DNA from 2 places in the Bacillus pretiosus genome. Region 1 is predicted to be linked to the other one. Evidence: riboswitches for the same ligand, from Rfam matches in the RefSeq annotation. Region 1 holds a riboswitch; the other holds the start of a gene.
What was found. A riboswitch is a leader RNA that binds a small molecule or an ion and turns the genes downstream of it on or off. The one in region 1 is predicted to bind thiamine pyrophosphate.
Positions count from the first base shown of each region.

Region 2: linked by a shared signal. The riboswitch ahead of thiM (hydroxyethylthiazole kinase) and the one ahead of thiC (phosphomethylpyrimidine synthase ThiC) in region 1 are both predicted to bind thiamine pyrophosphate.

Region 1 covers NZ_CM129593.1:4,978,133-4,986,678, reverse strand. The annotation lists gene ACU8YW_RS25895 (D-amino-acid transaminase) at 1-271, opposite strand, end outside; gene ACU8YW_RS25890 (LTA synthase family protein) at 782-2,710, opposite strand; gene ACU8YW_RS25885 (YkvA family protein) at 3,256-3,621, shown strand; gene ACU8YW_RS25880 (metal-binding protein) at 3,672-4,163, shown strand; gene ACU8YW_RS25875 (magnetosome magnetite crystal formation protein family) at 4,282-4,599, opposite strand; gene lldP (L-lactate permease) at 4,884-6,539, shown strand; TPP riboswitch at 6,611-6,726, shown strand; gene thiC (phosphomethylpyrimidine synthase ThiC) at 6,839-8,546, shown strand, end outside.
Region 2 covers NZ_CM129593.1:431,697-440,242, forward strand. The annotation lists gene ACU8YW_RS02235 (SagB/ThcOx family dehydrogenase) at 1-142, shown strand, start outside; gene ACU8YW_RS02240 (ThiF family adenylyltransferase) at 162-1,259, shown strand; gene ACU8YW_RS02245 (ABC transporter ATP-binding protein) at 1,273-2,160, shown strand; gene ACU8YW_RS02250 (ABC transporter permease) at 2,175-2,918, shown strand; gene ACU8YW_RS02255 (DUF6609 family protein) at 3,611-4,123, opposite strand; gene ACU8YW_RS02260 (hypothetical protein) at 4,869-5,207, shown strand; partial or broken gene topB (DNA topoisomerase III) at 5,390-5,962, opposite strand; TPP riboswitch at 6,387-6,496, shown strand; gene thiM (hydroxyethylthiazole kinase) at 6,560-7,375, shown strand; gene thiE (thiamine phosphate synthase) at 7,392-8,051, shown strand; gene ACU8YW_RS02280 (anaerobic C4-dicarboxylate transporter family protein) at 8,167-8,546, opposite strand, start outside.

The DNA.
Region 1 (8,546 bases):
TATTATTTTCAATTAGTTTGTAAAGTAGGATAATAAGTTCTGCTTTTGAGAAAGGGAGTGATAATTCTATTTCTTCCATGGAGCGATATAATCTTGTGATATGCGGATCTAATAAGTGAAAGTTCCCTTTATATAGGCGAATAACTTCGTAGACACCATCTCCAAACTGCAAGCCTCTTTCTTCAAGTTCTATGTACGCGCGATGTTTTGTTGTATCAATAACTGCATCATTCCATAGTACAAATTTTTCGTATGCCAATTTCTGTCCCATCCTTTCGTAAGTGCATAAGTAAAGTGAAGCTTTCATTCATTTGGAATAAAAACCACTATAGTAATTTTTATGTGAGTACTTCTTTACATATGACGTATATGTATTTGTAAATGGTAGAGAAGTAGTAGTGATTTACAGTATTTTGTATATACAAATTCGAAAATGAGAAATAAGAATCCTGCTTTTGAATAAAAAAAAGCAACATTCTTATGGAATGCTGCACAAGGAGGGTAGCTATCTTTCATAGGGACATCGTCTTATTGAATGTTTTGTGTATGGAAACAAAACATATTGAAAGACAATTATAAGAAAGTAGAAATAAACGATTCATATATTTCTTTAAGGGATCTTATTACAGATGAGAGATAAGAAATATATAGAACCTTGCTTACATATTTTATTATAGAGATGTTTCGTTAATCCTATGTGAATATTTGGTAAAGGTTATGTAATGTTAAAGTTAATGAATATAAGTGATTGTATGGAGAAATATAAAAAAAGAGGCTGAGATTACTCAGCGCTCTTCTTTTCTTCTTTAATAGCTGTCTTTACTTCACCGGTTTTGGTCTTATTACTTTCAGAGAAGCGAAGTAAGTCACCTTCAATGATTTTGTCAGACATGTTCAATTCATTTTGGGCACGATCAATGAGTGGTTGAGATTCTTCTTTTGGTAATTGTACAACTTCGCTAGTAGTACGGTCGTAGAATGTACTGTTCGTGTACATGTACTTATCTGTAATGAAGCTACCGTCACGAAGAACAACGAATCCTTTATTATCAGGTGAGAATACATCATGACCAAATTGAACTTGATTCGTAGAATCTACACCAAGTAAGTTTAGAATTGTTGGTTTAATGTCAATTTCACCAGTTGGTTTTGAAATTGTTTTACCTTCTTTTTGACCTGGAACGTGAATAAACATCGGTGTTTTTTGTAAGTTCATATGGTCAAATGCAGTGATTTCTTCTTTTCCTAAGAACTGTGCCATTGCACGGTTATGGTTTTCAGAAATACCATAGTGGTCACCGTAGAATACGATAACTGAGTTGTCGTAAATACCTTCTGCTTTTAGACGTTCAATAAAGTGTTTCATTGCTTCGTCTAAATAGCGAGCAGTTACCATGTAACGGTCAAATACGCCATCACCAGAATTGTATTCATCGATTAATTTTGTGCTGTCATCATAAGTGAATGGGTAATGGTTTGTTAAAGTAAGGAAGCGAGTATAGAACGGTTGCTTCACTTCTTTTAACATATCGATAGATTGATCGAAGTATTCGATATCTTTTAATCCCCAATTTAATTTCGTTTCTGGCGTAATCTTGTAGTCAAGCTCGTTGTAGTAACGATCATAACCAAGTGCCGGATACATAATGTTACGGTTCCAGAATGTTGCGTTGTTCGCGTGGAATACCGATGTGTGATATCCTTGCTCACGTAAAATTTCTGGTGTTGCTGTATATTCGTTATTACCGTGTGTGAAGAATACAGCACCACGGTCTAGTGGATACATGGAAGTATCTACTAAGAATTCAGCATCAGATGTTTTTCCTTGCCCAGTTTGGTGGAAGAAGTTATCAAAGTAATAACTTTCTTTCGTAAATTGGTTTAAGAATGGTGTAACTTCTTGTCCGTTAACTGTTGCACCAATTAAGAATGTTTGTAATGACTCAAGAGAGACAACAATTACGTTTTTCCCTTTTGCCGTACCAAACATATTTGGATCTGGTTTGCTTTGCGTTGTTTTTACGTAGTTCTCTGTTTCCTGTAATTTACTACCGTCAGCAAAAGCTTTTTGTGAACTTGATTTTGCTTGTAAGCCAAGATCATACACTTGGTGTACATATAAACCTAAGTTTTTAACAAGCATAACGCGGTCGAATGAACGTGTTAATAGTTCGGGACGCTCAGCTTCTGCAAGTCCTAAGTTTGCGAAGAAAATAGCAACTGTTGACACGAAGTATAGGGAACGCATTGGGCGTGCTACACGTTCTGTCGGTGCAAAATTCTTCATCTTCTTCAATAAAATGAAGAATACAATAATATCAGCAAATGCAAGGATAATTTTGTAGTTAAACAATTCTTTCACACTAGAACCTAAACTTCCAAAGTTAGATGTTTGTCCTAGTACTGGTAAAGTAACGAAGTCATTGTAGAATCCGTAGAACATTACGTTACCAACAAGAACGATTGTTAAAACAAAATTAATTCCAAGTGCTATATAGTTACGTTTTTTCCCTTTTGCAAATAATGCAAGACCAACAAGCAGTAATGATGCTGCTAATGGGCTAAGGAATAAAATGAATTCTTGCATGAAAGATTCAAGTTTTAAATCAAAGCTTGTGCGTGTAATAAGGTACGTCTTCAGCCATAAAGCTAAAGCTACGAATACAGTGAAACGCACATTTTGAAATTGTGATTTCAAGGTTTCTTTCATTCATTTCCACCCTTTCTCTATCAGGCTTGGTCGATTTTGGAGCGAAAAATGCTAAAATAAAAAATACATAGTTTTCTTGGCCATAATTAGAGGTTCTATATTCACCCATATACGACTATAACTATGCATACCCTTTTGGTTTCTTGTGCTGCTCATAAGCATAACGTCATTTCTGTATTATACAACAAAATTCATTTCTGAGAAACACTATAACATTTTACATTTTTTGTATGAGATTTGTCACTACCAGAGAAAACTTTAACATTCGTTTATATGTCCGTCAACTAGAAAATATAACAAAGGTAGAGCAGAATGTTCAGTGAAAGTGAAAATTTTCTTGTTGAGAAATAAGAAATGACAATGGGTGAGTGGTTATCTAGAAACCTATTATATGAAGGGAAGTATGTAAAAATTAACGAACACTTGTTCTTTTTTAGTTTGTTTGTTACAATGAAAGTTCATTGATAGATTATGTGTAATTTTGATGAACTTTTACTGATAACATATTGTAGCTTATTTCTTTAAAAAAATAGGGAGGCTTTTACATGGAACAAAAATTTTCAGTTGAAGCGTTTTGGAAGAAAGCAAAACATGTTGCAAAGCAAGCAGGGCAGTCGGTCATTTATGCAAGTTTATTATTGTTTTACGTTTTGCAAAGACCTGATGTTCCAAAGCGAGTGAAAATTATTGTGATTGGAGCACTTGCTTATTTTATTGCACCAATTGATGCCATCCCAGATTTCATTGCTGGAGTTGGTTATACAGATGATTTAGGGGCGTTAATGGCTGCTCTATTACAAGCGTCGTTATACGTCAATGAAGAGGTGAAAGATAAGGCACGAGTGAAGTTGGCAGAATGGTTTGGTTCGGATATAGACACATCCTTTATCGATCAGAAATTAGATCAGTAGGTGAGAACTGTCATATGGTGACAGGGCGAACGTAAGCGAGGAAGTGCATTATGCCATCAGGAAGAACGCATACGAAAATAAACTTAATATCCCTTCCGGTTGTTTTGTTTATGCTCTTTTCGTATGGATTAACAGACTTGGATTTTTTATTAACTTTTGCAATTGGCTTTTTAGTAGGTACTTCATTTTTAACGCCGGATTTAGATACATATAGTAATGCGTATAATAAATGGGGGTTCCTACGTATATTTTGGTATCCGTATAAGAAGGTCATGCCGCATCGATCCTTCTTTACACATACAATTATACTTGGTGATGTGATTCGTATTGCATACATGTTAATTGTGTTTTCTCCGTTTTTATTCCTATTAAATGTAATCGCGCTTGATGGGAATTTAATAGAAATTGCGAAGGAACATGAGGTTGAAATTGTAACGTTCGTAATGGGAATTATTGTAGCAAGTACGCTTCACATTATAGCGGATAAAGTGAATACGCGCCGCAAAAAAATGATGAGAAAAAAGAAGAAACGCAGAAGATAAAAAAACCGTCCCAAAAGGTATTTTGGGACGGTTTTTTTCTTATTAAAAGATTGTCGTATCGCCGATAAAATTTCATTTATTATGATGCGTACTGTTTTAATCAAACGTTTGTTTAAACTTAAGCTTTCAGCACTTTAATACCTTTTACGATGTTCCAAATGAAGTAGTATAAGCTAATAATGCCGCAAATACATAAGACAATCATTGCTCCAATGCCAAGTGTTACGTCTGGTTGATTCGATCCGATACCCATAATTCCTAGAATAATAAATCCAATAAATGACGCGATGCTTGGAATGATGTGTGTCCATAGAGCGCGTTTTGCGTGCGGTTTCGTTTCAGAATCGCCCACAATCCACACAATGATAGGGAATAAGATAGGGGCAAATAATACACTAAAGTATGATAAAGCTGCTAATATTTTGTTTCCGTTCATATATATCACCTCATAAATAATATCCGTTTTTATACCTTTATTATGCAGGAAATGTAGCGAGCTTCCTATCGATGAACATTACAAGAACGTGACGTTTTTGTAAGATTCTCATGATAAATAATAAAATTTTCAAAAAAATCTTTTTTAATGAAAATTGTTGTGATAAAATTAATGAAAACGTTTTCTTTGACGTTTTTTTATTTTAGGTTTAAAGGTATGATGACCTGATAGTCTATTGATGAGGTTATTCTATTTAAAAGGGGATTCTTTAGGGGGAGAGAACAATGAACACATGGACACAAGTTTATGATCCGTTCGGAAACATTTGGATTTCGGCAGCAATCGCACTTATTCCGATTATCTTTTTTTTCTTAGCTTTAGCAGTTTTCCGCATGAAGGGGTATGTGGCAGGATTAATTACAGTCGTACTTACAATTTTAGTTGCGTTATTCGCTTATAAGATGCCGTTCACGATGGCGATGGCAGCGACGGGATATGGTTTTTTATACGGACTATGGCCAATTGCTTGGATTATCATTATGTCGGTATTTTTATATAAAATATCTGTGAAAACAGGTCAATTCGATGTGATTCGTGCATCTGTATTATCCATTACGAATGACCATCGTTTACTCGTTATTTTAATCGGTTTTTCATTTGGAGCATTTTTGGAAGGGGCAGCAGGATTTGGTGCACCAGTAGCGATTACCGCAGCGCTTCTTGCAGGTCTTGGGTTAAATCCTTTATATGCAGCGGGTCTGTGTTTAATCGCAAATACGGCACCAGTAGCGTTCGGAGCGATGGGAATTCCGATTACAGTTGCTGGACAAGTAACAGGTATTGATCCGCATAAAATTGGACAAATGGCTGGGCATCAATTACCGTTCTTATCATTATTTGTTCCGTTCTTTATCGTATTTTTAATGGATGGATTTAAAGGAGTAAGACAAACATGGCCGGCTCTATTTGTAGCAGGTAGCTCATTTGCAATTACGCAGTTCATTACAGCGACGTTCTTAGGGCCAGAACTTCCGGATATTACGTCAGCACTTGTAAGTTTAGTGAGTTTATCGCTATTCTTAAAAGTTTGGCAGCCGAAAGAAATCTATCAGTCTAAAGAAGCAAATAGTGAGGTAGCAGCAACGGCGATATCTATGCCGAAACTAACGGTAGGAAAAGTAGTAAAAGCATGGTCTCCATTCATTATTTTAACTGTGATGGTAGTCATTTGGAGCCAAAGTTTCTTTAAAGCGTTATTTGCTCCAGGCGGTGCTTTGGAAAGCCTTGTGTTTAAGTTTGAAGTTCCAGGCTTACACAATTTAGTAATGAAAGCAGAGCCAATTGTAAATAAACCGACGCCTTATGAAGCAATCTTGAAATTAGATATTTTATCAGCGACGGGAACAGCAATTTTAATTGCTTGTATCATTTCTATCTTTATTTTGAAAATGAGTGCAAAAGATGCAGTAGTAACATTTAAAGAAACGATAAATGAGCTTAAGATGCCAATTCTATCTATCGGATTCGTATTAGGATTCGCGTTTATCGCAAACTATTCTGGTCTATCTTCTACATTAGCATTAGCACTTGCAGGAACTGGCGGACTATTCCCGTTCTTCTCACCATTCCTAGGCTGGATCGGTGTATTTTTAACAGGATCCGATACGTCAGCGAATGCACTGTTCTCGAATTTACAAGCGATTACAGCGCAGCAAGTCGGTGTATCTGAAGTACTTCTCGTTGCAGCAAATACAACGGGCGGTGTAACAGGAAAAATGATTTCTCCGCAATCGATTGCAATTGCTTGTGCGGCAGTTGGACTTGCTGGAAAAGAATCAGATTTATTCCGCTTTACAGTGAAGCATAGTTTATTCTTCGTAATTATTGTTGGTATTATGACGTATGTACAGGCATATTATTTAACGTGGATGATTCCATAAACAACAAAAGAAATAAACTTTGCATTTTTCAGATTATCGTGTATGATGGGAAAGTATTGAAAATTAAATCAGTGATAAACTAGGGGTGCCTAACGTATGCGTAGGCTGAGAGAGAAGCGTGTGAACTTCTTAACCCTTTGGACCTGATCTGGCTCGTACCAGCGTAGGGAAGTTAACGGCTTTACATAATGATGTCTTTATGAGCCAGGTCCTTATTTTTTTATGGACCTGGCTCTTTTTATTTTGGCATACGCTGGCCATATCTTGTCCTTGTCACGTACAGGGGGGCAACAAAGGTTATGAAACAGTCTGTTTCAGCTGAGCAAATTGAATTGAAATCGAGTTTACCAGGAAGTAAGAAAGTGTATGTGGATGGACCACGCGCGGGTATGAAAGTGCCGATGCGCGAGATTGAACAAAGCGAAACGAACGGTATTCCGAATCCGCCAATTCGTGTATATGATACGAGCGGTCCTTATACAGATCCTGCGTATAAAGTGGAACTGGAAAAGGGATTGCAGGCGCCGCGCCACTCTTGGATCCTGGAGCGCGGAGATGTAGAAGCATACGAAGGGCGCGAAGTAAAACCAGAGGATGACGGTGTGAAAGTGGCTTTGAAACATACGCCTGTTTTCCCGCAAATGGATCGTCAGCCGCTTAGAGCAAAGCAAGGTGGAAATGTTACGCAAATGCATTATGCACGTAAGGGTATCATTACGTCTGAGATGGAATATGTTGCGATTCGTGAAGGAGTAGAGCCTGAGTTTGTTCGTAAGGAAATCGCGGAAGGTCGTGCCATTTTACCAGCGAATATTAACCATCCGGAAGCAGAACCGATGATTATCGGCCGTAACTTTCACGTGAAGGTCAATGCAAATATCGGAAACTCTGCTGTATCTTCTTCAATTGCAGAAGAAGTAGAGAAGATGACGTGGGCAACGCGTTGGGGTGCGGATACGATTATGGATTTATCTACAGGTAAAAATATTCATACGACGCGTGAGTGGATTATTCGTAACGCGCCTGTACCAGTTGGAACTGTACCGATTTATCAAGCGCTGGAAAAAGTAAATGGAATTGCAGAAGATTTAACGTGGGAAGTGTATCGTGATACGTTAATTGAGCAGGCGGAGCAAGGTGTGGATTACTTTACGATTCACGCGGGCGTATTACTTCGTTACATTCCGATTACTGCAAAGCGTACGACAGGTATCGTTTCGCGTGGTGGTTCAATTATGGCACAGTGGTGTTTATTCCATCATAAAGAAAACTTCTTATACACTCATTTTGAAGAGATATGTGAAATTATGAAGCAGTACGACGTTTCGTTCTCTCTTGGAGATGGATTACGTCCAGGTTCGATTGCAGATGCAAATGACGAAGCACAGTTTTCTGAGCTTGAAACACTTGGTGAATTAACGAAGATTGCTTGGAAACATGATGTGCAAGTGATGATTGAAGGACCTGGGCATGTACCGATGCATTTAATTAAAGAGAATATGGAGAAAGAGCTTGATATTTGTCAGGGCGCACCGTTCTATACACTTGGGCCGTTAACGACAGATATTGCACCAGGTTATGACCATATTACATCGGCAATTGGAGCGGCGATGATTGGCTGGTTTGGCACGGCGATGCTTTGTTATGTAACACCGAAAGAACATTTAGGTTTACCGAATAAAGATGATGTTCGCACGGGGGTTATTACGTACAAAATTGCTGCACATGCAGCTGATCTTGCGAAAGGGCACAAAACGGCTCATCAGCGTGATGATGCACTTTCAAAAGCTCGCTTTGAATTCCGTTGGCGCGATCAATTTAATTTATCTTTAGACCCTGAACGTGCGATGGAATATCACGATGAAACATTGCCAGCAGAAGGCGCGAAAACGGCTCATTTCTGTTCAATGTGTGGACCGAAGTTTTGTAGTATGAGAATTTCACATGATATTCGTGAATATGCGAAAGACAATGATTTAGAAACGACAGAAGCAATTGAAAAAGGGA
Region 2 (8,546 bases), 710 kb from region 1:
ATCCCAAAATATTTTGTTGGTAAGTACATACTTAAAGCTAAAAGCTATACCTTTTACTGGTTTTTATGATGATCGGATTAATAATTTTTTAGGGTTAGATGGAAAAGGAAAATCTATATTATATATGATACCAGTAGGATAAGTGGTTAGGAGAATTAAAAATGTATAATGAATTAATTGAAAAAAGTATATCTGTAACCCCAGGTTATTTTCTTTTTTTTCCAAGTGAATATGAATTATGTATAAAAAATAGTTACCTTTCTGCAAGCTTATTTAAATTGAAGGATAAAAATAAGACAAGTTGGATAAAGGAGTTCTTTGAAAGGTTAAATTACGGACAAGTATTAAAAGATATTATTCACTTTGTTCCAAATCAATATAAAAAAACAGTGATGAATATTATTGTTACGGGTTTACAAAAAGGATATTTTACTGCAAGTCTTCATGATAAGCATATTTTGCCTTATTGGATGACTAATAATATGTACGGAAAAGAACAATTTTTGAAAGAATCCATTCAAAATACTAATATGGCATTAATCGGTCTCGGGGTTTTGGGGGCCAAAATCGCAAGTAAGCTATTGAGATATGAATTCAATAATCTAAAATTAATTGATTGCGGAACATTGAGTAATCTACATATAGAAAATTGTCATGAATATATTAACCAGAGAATAGGTCAGAATAAAGTCTATGCTTATGAACAATTTTATAAAAGTAAAAAGGATCTATGTAATACGCAATTTATTGATGTTCAAAAATTCCAAAGTGAGAAACTAGAAGCAGAACTTAAAGATTGTAATTTTGTAACAGTTGCTGTTGATGAGTATGATCCTTTACTCTATTCTTTAATAAATTCTTTGGCTATTAAGTATAAATTTAGATGGACATTGCTATTTGTTGATCGATGGGACTTGTATATTGGGCCTACTTTTATACCGGAACAAACGGGTTGTTTACAATGCTTAGAGGATATATATGTAAATAAGTTAGACAGTCTATCTCCTAAACTATATAAATCAGTAGAAGAGTTGAAAAATGGGTATCCTAATATACAATTCAATCCGGATCATGCTTTAATTGTATCAGGATTCTTTTTAGCTGATTTGCCTAATATTATTGGAGAAATGCCGAGGATGATTGAACCTGAAAATAGTTTAACCTTGGGAAAACAGCTAAAAATAGATACTAGAAACTTTGATGCTAAAATTCTATCTACTATTAAAAATCCTAATTGTAAGTGTAGTAAAATAGAATAAGAGGAGAGTTCAAGTGGATACAACAATTATTAAGTTGGAAAACGTGACTAAGAGTTTTGAAAATAAAAAGGTTCTTAATAATATTGATTTAAATATTCAAAAAGGTTCTATTGTAACTATATTAGGTTCAAATGGTGCTGGAAAGTCCACAATTATTGGTATTATGCTAGGGTTGATTAGACAAACATCTGGGAATGTAGAGCTATTCGGGAATAATCCTACTAATAATTCAGTTAAGCAAAGAATTGGAGTAATGCTTCAAGAAGTTAGTGTGATAAATTTATTAACAGTAAAAGAAACTATTAATTTATTTAGAAGTTATTATAAAAATTCTTTACCTATGGATCTACTTTTAGAAATATCAGGACTAAAAGAGGAGCAAGATGTAATTTCTACTAAGTTGTCTGGAGGACAGAAAAGGAGATTGAATTTTGCCTTAGCAATGTGCGGGAATCCAGATTTATTATTCCTGGATGAGCCAACAGTTGGAATGGATATTACATCACGTCAACTATTTTGGGATTCTTTAAAGAAGCTAATTAAGGAAAATAACAAAACAGTTATTCTTACGACACATTATTTAGAAGAGGCGGATTCTGTTTCAGATCGCATAATATTTTTAGATAAGGGAGCAATTATTGCAGATGGTTCTCCTAAAGAACTAAAGGCACAAGTATGTAGTAGTTATATTAGTTTTAAAATGAATCAGTGTATAGATGAAAAGGAACTAAAACAATTATCTTGCGTTAATTCAGTGGAAATAAAAGAGAAAAACGTGAAAATTGAAAGCAGTAATATTGAAAGTACTTTAAAAGTATTAATGAGTAAAAATTATGATATATCAGCATTAGAGGTGCAAAATAGTTCTTTAGAAGACTATTATAGAAAGGTAACTAGCTAGAAAGAGGGGACAAAATGAATACTCTGATTGCTCAATGTAAAAGTGAATTAATTCGAACAATACGAAATCGCCGATTTATAATTTTCACAGTAATCTTCCCTGTGATGTTTTATTTCATTCTGATTAGCCAAGTGGGGGGAGATACAATAATTGAAGGGGTTTCTTGGAATTTAAAATTAATGATTGGCTGTGCTACTATAGGGGTAATGGGAAGTGGATTAAACACACTAAGTAATAGGATATCTCTTGATTTTTCGCAGGGATGGATAAAATTGATAAAAGTATCGCCGTTACCTCCATTTACATATGTAATTGCTAATATGATTGCACAGTTATTTTTAAATTTTCTTATTATATGCATTGTATTTATGGTAGCATTTCTTTACCAAGGTATAAATCTTTCAATCACAGAATGGCTAATTATATGCCTTTGGTTATGGGTAACCTCAATAGTATCAATTTTAGGGGGAATTATCATAGGGGTGTTAGTTCCAAGTGATTCTGCACAAGTTATTGGAACTGGGATTTTTATGTTACTTATATTCTTAGGAGGTGTGGCACAACCTCCAGGTTTATTACCAGATTTTATGCAAATAATATCTAAAGTTTTACCTGTATATTATATTGTAAAGGTGCCAACGGATGTGGTTGCTCACCATGGTATTGAAGTACTGGATTATATTATTATTTTAGCATATGCAGTAGTCTTTATTTTTCTTTCAGTCTTTGCAATTAATAAAAAACAATTATCTCGTTAATTTGTGAAAAAATATTAAAAATTTATTTTAGAAACCCAAGTGCTTTTTATTGAAAACCGATTGTTTAAATGTACAATCGGTTTTACCCTATAATAATATAAATCTCAATTGTGACAGTAAAAGGATGATGAGAACCGATCAGTATGTTATATGTATTCAGAGTTGTTTCTCAGTGCGAGTTGGTTCAGTATTAATTCAATCAACTCTGTTTCAGGGCATTTAATTTTTTTAGTACTACATTAGATTATATTCTAAGTTTTTTTAATCTTTATTTGATACACTAATAACTTTAGTAATATTATCCATAATATATAATAATGAATTCTTATTGATCTTCATTACTTAACGTAATATAAAATTATTTAAATGATTTATAAACATCCACATAATTAAGAGTATTCCTATATATGTGTGTTTATCTTAAAAGTATATAAAACAGAAAATTCATAAGTTGCTCTTTTATCTCGAAGTTATTATGTTTTATATTATAATGTTACAATTTTAATGCTTTTACAATATTGAGGGAACAGCACATCATCATTAAGCTAAGAAAAGCAAATGCCCCAAAATGAAAATGTTCTCATTTTGGGGTATTTGCTTTTCTTAGCTTGATACGCATAGGCTACTCCTAAAAACAAGGATCACCTTATTTATATTCTTATTTCATTAACTTTTAAAAAATAGCCTATTTTTTAAAAGTTAATAGGACTTACCTTAATAAAAATACCACCAAATAAAATTTTTATTAGACCATCTATTACAAAAAATATGTCTAGGCTGATGTTATTAATGATTAGTCCTATTAATGCATTAATTATTAGACTAATTGATAAAAAAAACATCAATTTCCCATGTACCGGAATAAAGAGTAAAAAATGAATACCTACAGTTAAAAGGATTAATAGCCAGCCAATTCTATAGTCATTGAAAAAAAAATGACAAACCAGAAAAACTAAAATAGCTAATAGGGTGATTGAAAAATTAGACCACCTTTTTTGTTCTTTTGTGCCAGGACCAACTGCTAATTTATATCTAGTTTTAGGGTTTAATTGCCAAATTACACCTAATGCATATACGATACTAAAAGGCCAAACATTTGGATAACCGTTGTATTTTATTAAAAGTAAAAACATTGCTGTGCCAGCAATTATTAGCCAAATTCCATTAATCTTTTGTCTAGGATATTTGTAGATTTTTGTTTTCATGTTGTATTCCCCCATTTCGAATGGTGTATCTTCTTTAATGGCATTTTAATATAGAAATTATACATTTATTTAGAAGGTAGCGCCATGTTATCAAAATGAAAAAGTTTGTTATGTAATATTAAAGATATATGATAAAGAAAGATGTGGTGGCTAAATATACAATGAAGAAACGAGTAGAATCGGAATTTAATTTTTACTTTGAACTGGAAAAAAATTATTGTCTAATTTCGATGGTTGTAAAGATGGGGACTATGGATTAATTGAAAGCATACAATGTCATGATGGAAAATTAGTAAATTATCAATTGGAAATGTAATTTAAAGAATAACGCATAGAATATTTCTTAAGGACAAGAAGTTAAATTAAAGAAAAGCGCTTTGACGAGTGCTTTTTCTTTTTTTGTTGAGGGTATTATGCTTTTAAACAGTATATGCTAAATTTTTTTTGGAATTGTATGTATTTTTAATGAACTTCATTTCGATGGAGGAATGTTTGAAGGAATTAATGGAGAAAGGATTTTTGTATTACCCATTAATCTGGTGTCTTACGACTTATAATGTATGTATAAATCATAAAATTTACTTAGAAGAAAAATGCCCTACTTGTAATAAGTTAATTCCATTCTTGCATAGAAAGAATAGAATTGGTATATGTCCTTATTGTCAATTGTATCTTTTTAAACCACTTAATATTCTTCAATTTACAGACCACAAAGATTATTATATTTCTCAAAATATAATAATCTTTGTTTAAAGAAAATAGCAAAGAAAACAGCTTTAGTATTCATGCATTATATGAAAATTTGTCCTTTATTCTTCAAAGCGGCTTTAATGGAAATATAAAGCAGTTTGCTAATTACATAGGTGTACCTAAAACAACAGTATGGGGATGGCTAAATAAAGAAGTTAGTATTTATCTGAGTGAAACAGAAAAGGAACAATTTGGTGTGAAGGCAATAATTGATATTGCTAAAGACTTAAAATGTAGTACGAAATTTCTTTATAATAATTTTCCGGAGGAGTGTAAGAAAATCTCAGAACGTAATTATCGAATACAAACTGAAAAAATCTTTTTATATGTCTAATTTAAAAGGGCAGATACAAGAAGTCTGTTATAACCATTTTTTAAAAGGTGTTTTACAATTAAATCGAGGTTTTTACTACTTAAAATTATCATTATAACCATATAAATTTGGGAGAAAATCATACAAGTCATATAAATACTAGAAATATTAATTTCACCCTAACTATTGACGGGATACATCGCAACACGGCCGCAATTCAGCTGGGCATTAAAGCGAGTCGTTAAAGCGCGAGTCGCGTTAAGACCGATGTACCAGTCAGCTTCTGAACGTGCGACAGCCGAAGCGTATAAATTGTCATATGCTTTACCTGGTTTTAAATTTGCGAAGCCATCTTTAATTGCTTTATCAGTAACAGATGAAATCCATAAACGCTTAATAGGTTTTTGTATTTTAACTTTATCGATAATCCAACGTGCGACTAATTCGCCTTCGCGTCCAGCATCTGTCGCTACAATAATTTCATTTACATCTTTTCTAAGTAGCTGACTCTTCACAGCATTAAATTGTTTCCCTGTTTGTTTAATAACCGTTAATTTCAAGCGCTCAGGTAGCATCGGTAAATCTTCTAAATTCCACTGTTTATATTTCACATCATAGCTTTCTGGATCAGCTAATGTAACGAGATGACCTAAAGCCCAAGTTACAATATATTTACTACCTTCAAGGTAGCCATTTCCTTTTTTATCACACTTAAGTACACGCGCAATATCACGTGCAACGGAAGGCTTTTCAGCGATTACAACGCTTTTTACCATATTTAAAACATCCTTTCAAATTTCCATACGTTAACTATAGCATACATCTTCTTGAGATTCAGTTTCGCTCCAGATTTGAACGTTTTTTAGTGGGATAACATCTGTTTGAGGGTGAATGATGGCGACAGAACATAATATGCGCCATGATGAGACTATGAGAAATAGATACTTATTTATCCCGCATTAACGGGCAGTAAGACCCCTGCCTCAAAATTCAGCGGAAGCCAAGAAGTTAGGTAGGGGATCAACTGCCCATAAAAGCCCGATTGGTTCAACTAATAATCAGTGGGGGATGAACAAAGCCCCCACTGATTAAAGTTTCACTTTATTATGCGTATTGTTTTATCAGTTGCTTCTATATGAAATAGAAAAGTAAAGAACTTGTTATTTTACTAGAATAAGAGTAGACTTTGAAGTAGATGAATAATAAACACATGGGAGTTTGTGGATGCAAACTGAGAGTATGACTAATCCGTCATTGACCATTTGAACCTGTTGGATAATGCCAGCGTAGGGAGAGTGTAAAAGCACATGTTCAGGCACTTTGCGTACGCGCAAAGTGCCTTTTTGTGTATCTCCCATCACTATAGTTAGGAGATGAAAAGGATGAATATGAAAGAAATTAGTAAAGTAGTGGATTTGGTGAGAGAGTCTAATCCACTCGTGCATAATATTACAAATGTTGTTGTAACAAATTTTACAGCAAACGGTTTGTTAGCATTAGGAGCATCACCTGTAATGGCGTATGCAAAAGAAGAAGTAGCAGAAATGGCTAGCATTGCGGGAGCCCTTGTTTTAAATATGGGTACACTTCGTCCTGAAGAGGTAGAAGCGATGTTACTTGCTGGTAAATCAGCAAATGTGAATAATGTACCAGTACTATTTGATCCAGTTGGTGCAGGAGCAACATCGTATCGAACAGAAGTTGCGAGACATATTCCGGCTGAAATTGATTTAGCGATTATCCGCGGAAATGCAGCTGAAATAGCGAACGTTATTAATGAGAGATGGGAAATTAAAGGGGTAGACGCCGGTGTTGGAAATGGCAATGTCGTAAGTATTGCAAGGCAGGCAGCGGATGAATTAAATACAGTAGCGGTGATTACTGGAAAAGAAGATGTTGTTACAGATGGAGAACGAACGATCCTTATTCGAAATGGTCACCCTATTTTAACGAAAGTTACGGGAACTGGTTGTTTACTAACTTCTGTAATAGGAGCATTTGTAGCAGTAGAAAAGGATTATGTAAAGGCAGCAGTAGCGGCATTAACGTTTTATGGTGTAGCTGCGGAACTGGCAGCTGCTAAGACAGTGGAAAAGGGACCTGGTAGTTTCCAAATTGAATTTTTAAATCAGTTAGCGAATACCACTTCGGGTGATATTGAGAAGTATGGGAAGATTGAGCTTATATAGTAAGGAGGGGAACTAGATGCCCTGTATTACAAAGGCTGAAATGTCTAGATTATTATCAGTATATTTTATTATGGGAAGTAACAATTGTGCGAAGGAGCCACTACAAGTATTGAGAGATGCACTTGAAGGCGGTATAACAATTTTTCAATTTCGTGAAAAGGGGGAAGGGGCTTTAACGGGAGAGAAACGTATTTGTTTCGCGAAAGAACTACAAGCAGTCTGTAAAGAGTACGGTGTACCATTCATCGTAAATGATGATGTGGAACTAGCTATGGAGTTAGATGCAGATGGCGTGCATGTTGGCCAAGATGATGAAGGAATTACTTCTGTTCGTGAAAAAATGGGTGATAAAATTGTTGGTGTATCTACCCATACAATTGAAGAAGCACGCTGGGCAATTGAAAACGGAGCTGATTATTTAGGTGTTGGGCCTATTTTCCCAACGAGTACGAAAAAAGATACGAAAGCTGTACAAGGAACGAAAGGTTTAGCTCATTTTAGAGAACAAGAAATTACAATACCGATCGTTGGGATTGGTGGCATTACAATTGAAAATACAGCGTCAGTTATAGAAGCTGGTGCGGACGGTGTTTCTGTTATTTCCGCGATTAGTTTAGCGGAATCTCCGTATGAAAGTACGAAGAAGCTAGTAGTGGAAGTAAATAGGAGCTTGTAGGGAAAGGGAACTTCACAAAAATAGAAAAGAACATAATGGACAGTTAAAAATATTTAAACAAACGTTTGATTAAAAAAGCACAAACCCTTTAAAATTGTCGGTTTGTGCTTTTTCTTTAAAACATAATTGATATTAGGAGCATTCCAATTCCGATAGAGGTGAATGTTGCGATTAGGCCTGGAATCATAAAGCTATGATTTAAAACATATTTACCAATACCTGTTGTACCAGTGCGATCGAAGTTAATGGCAGCAACGATTGTTCCATAGTTTGGAATGAAGAAATATCCATTTACTGCAGGGAACATTGCGATTAGTAGTGCTGGTGGAATACCGAGTGATAATCCAAGAGGCATTAAAGCACGTACTGTTGCTGCTTGGCTATATAGTAAAATAGATAGAATGAATAATGCGATGGCAAATAGCCATGGTGCACTTGTTACTAGGTGCTGAATTGATCCTTGAATCATATTTAAGTTTCCGTTAAAGAAAGTAT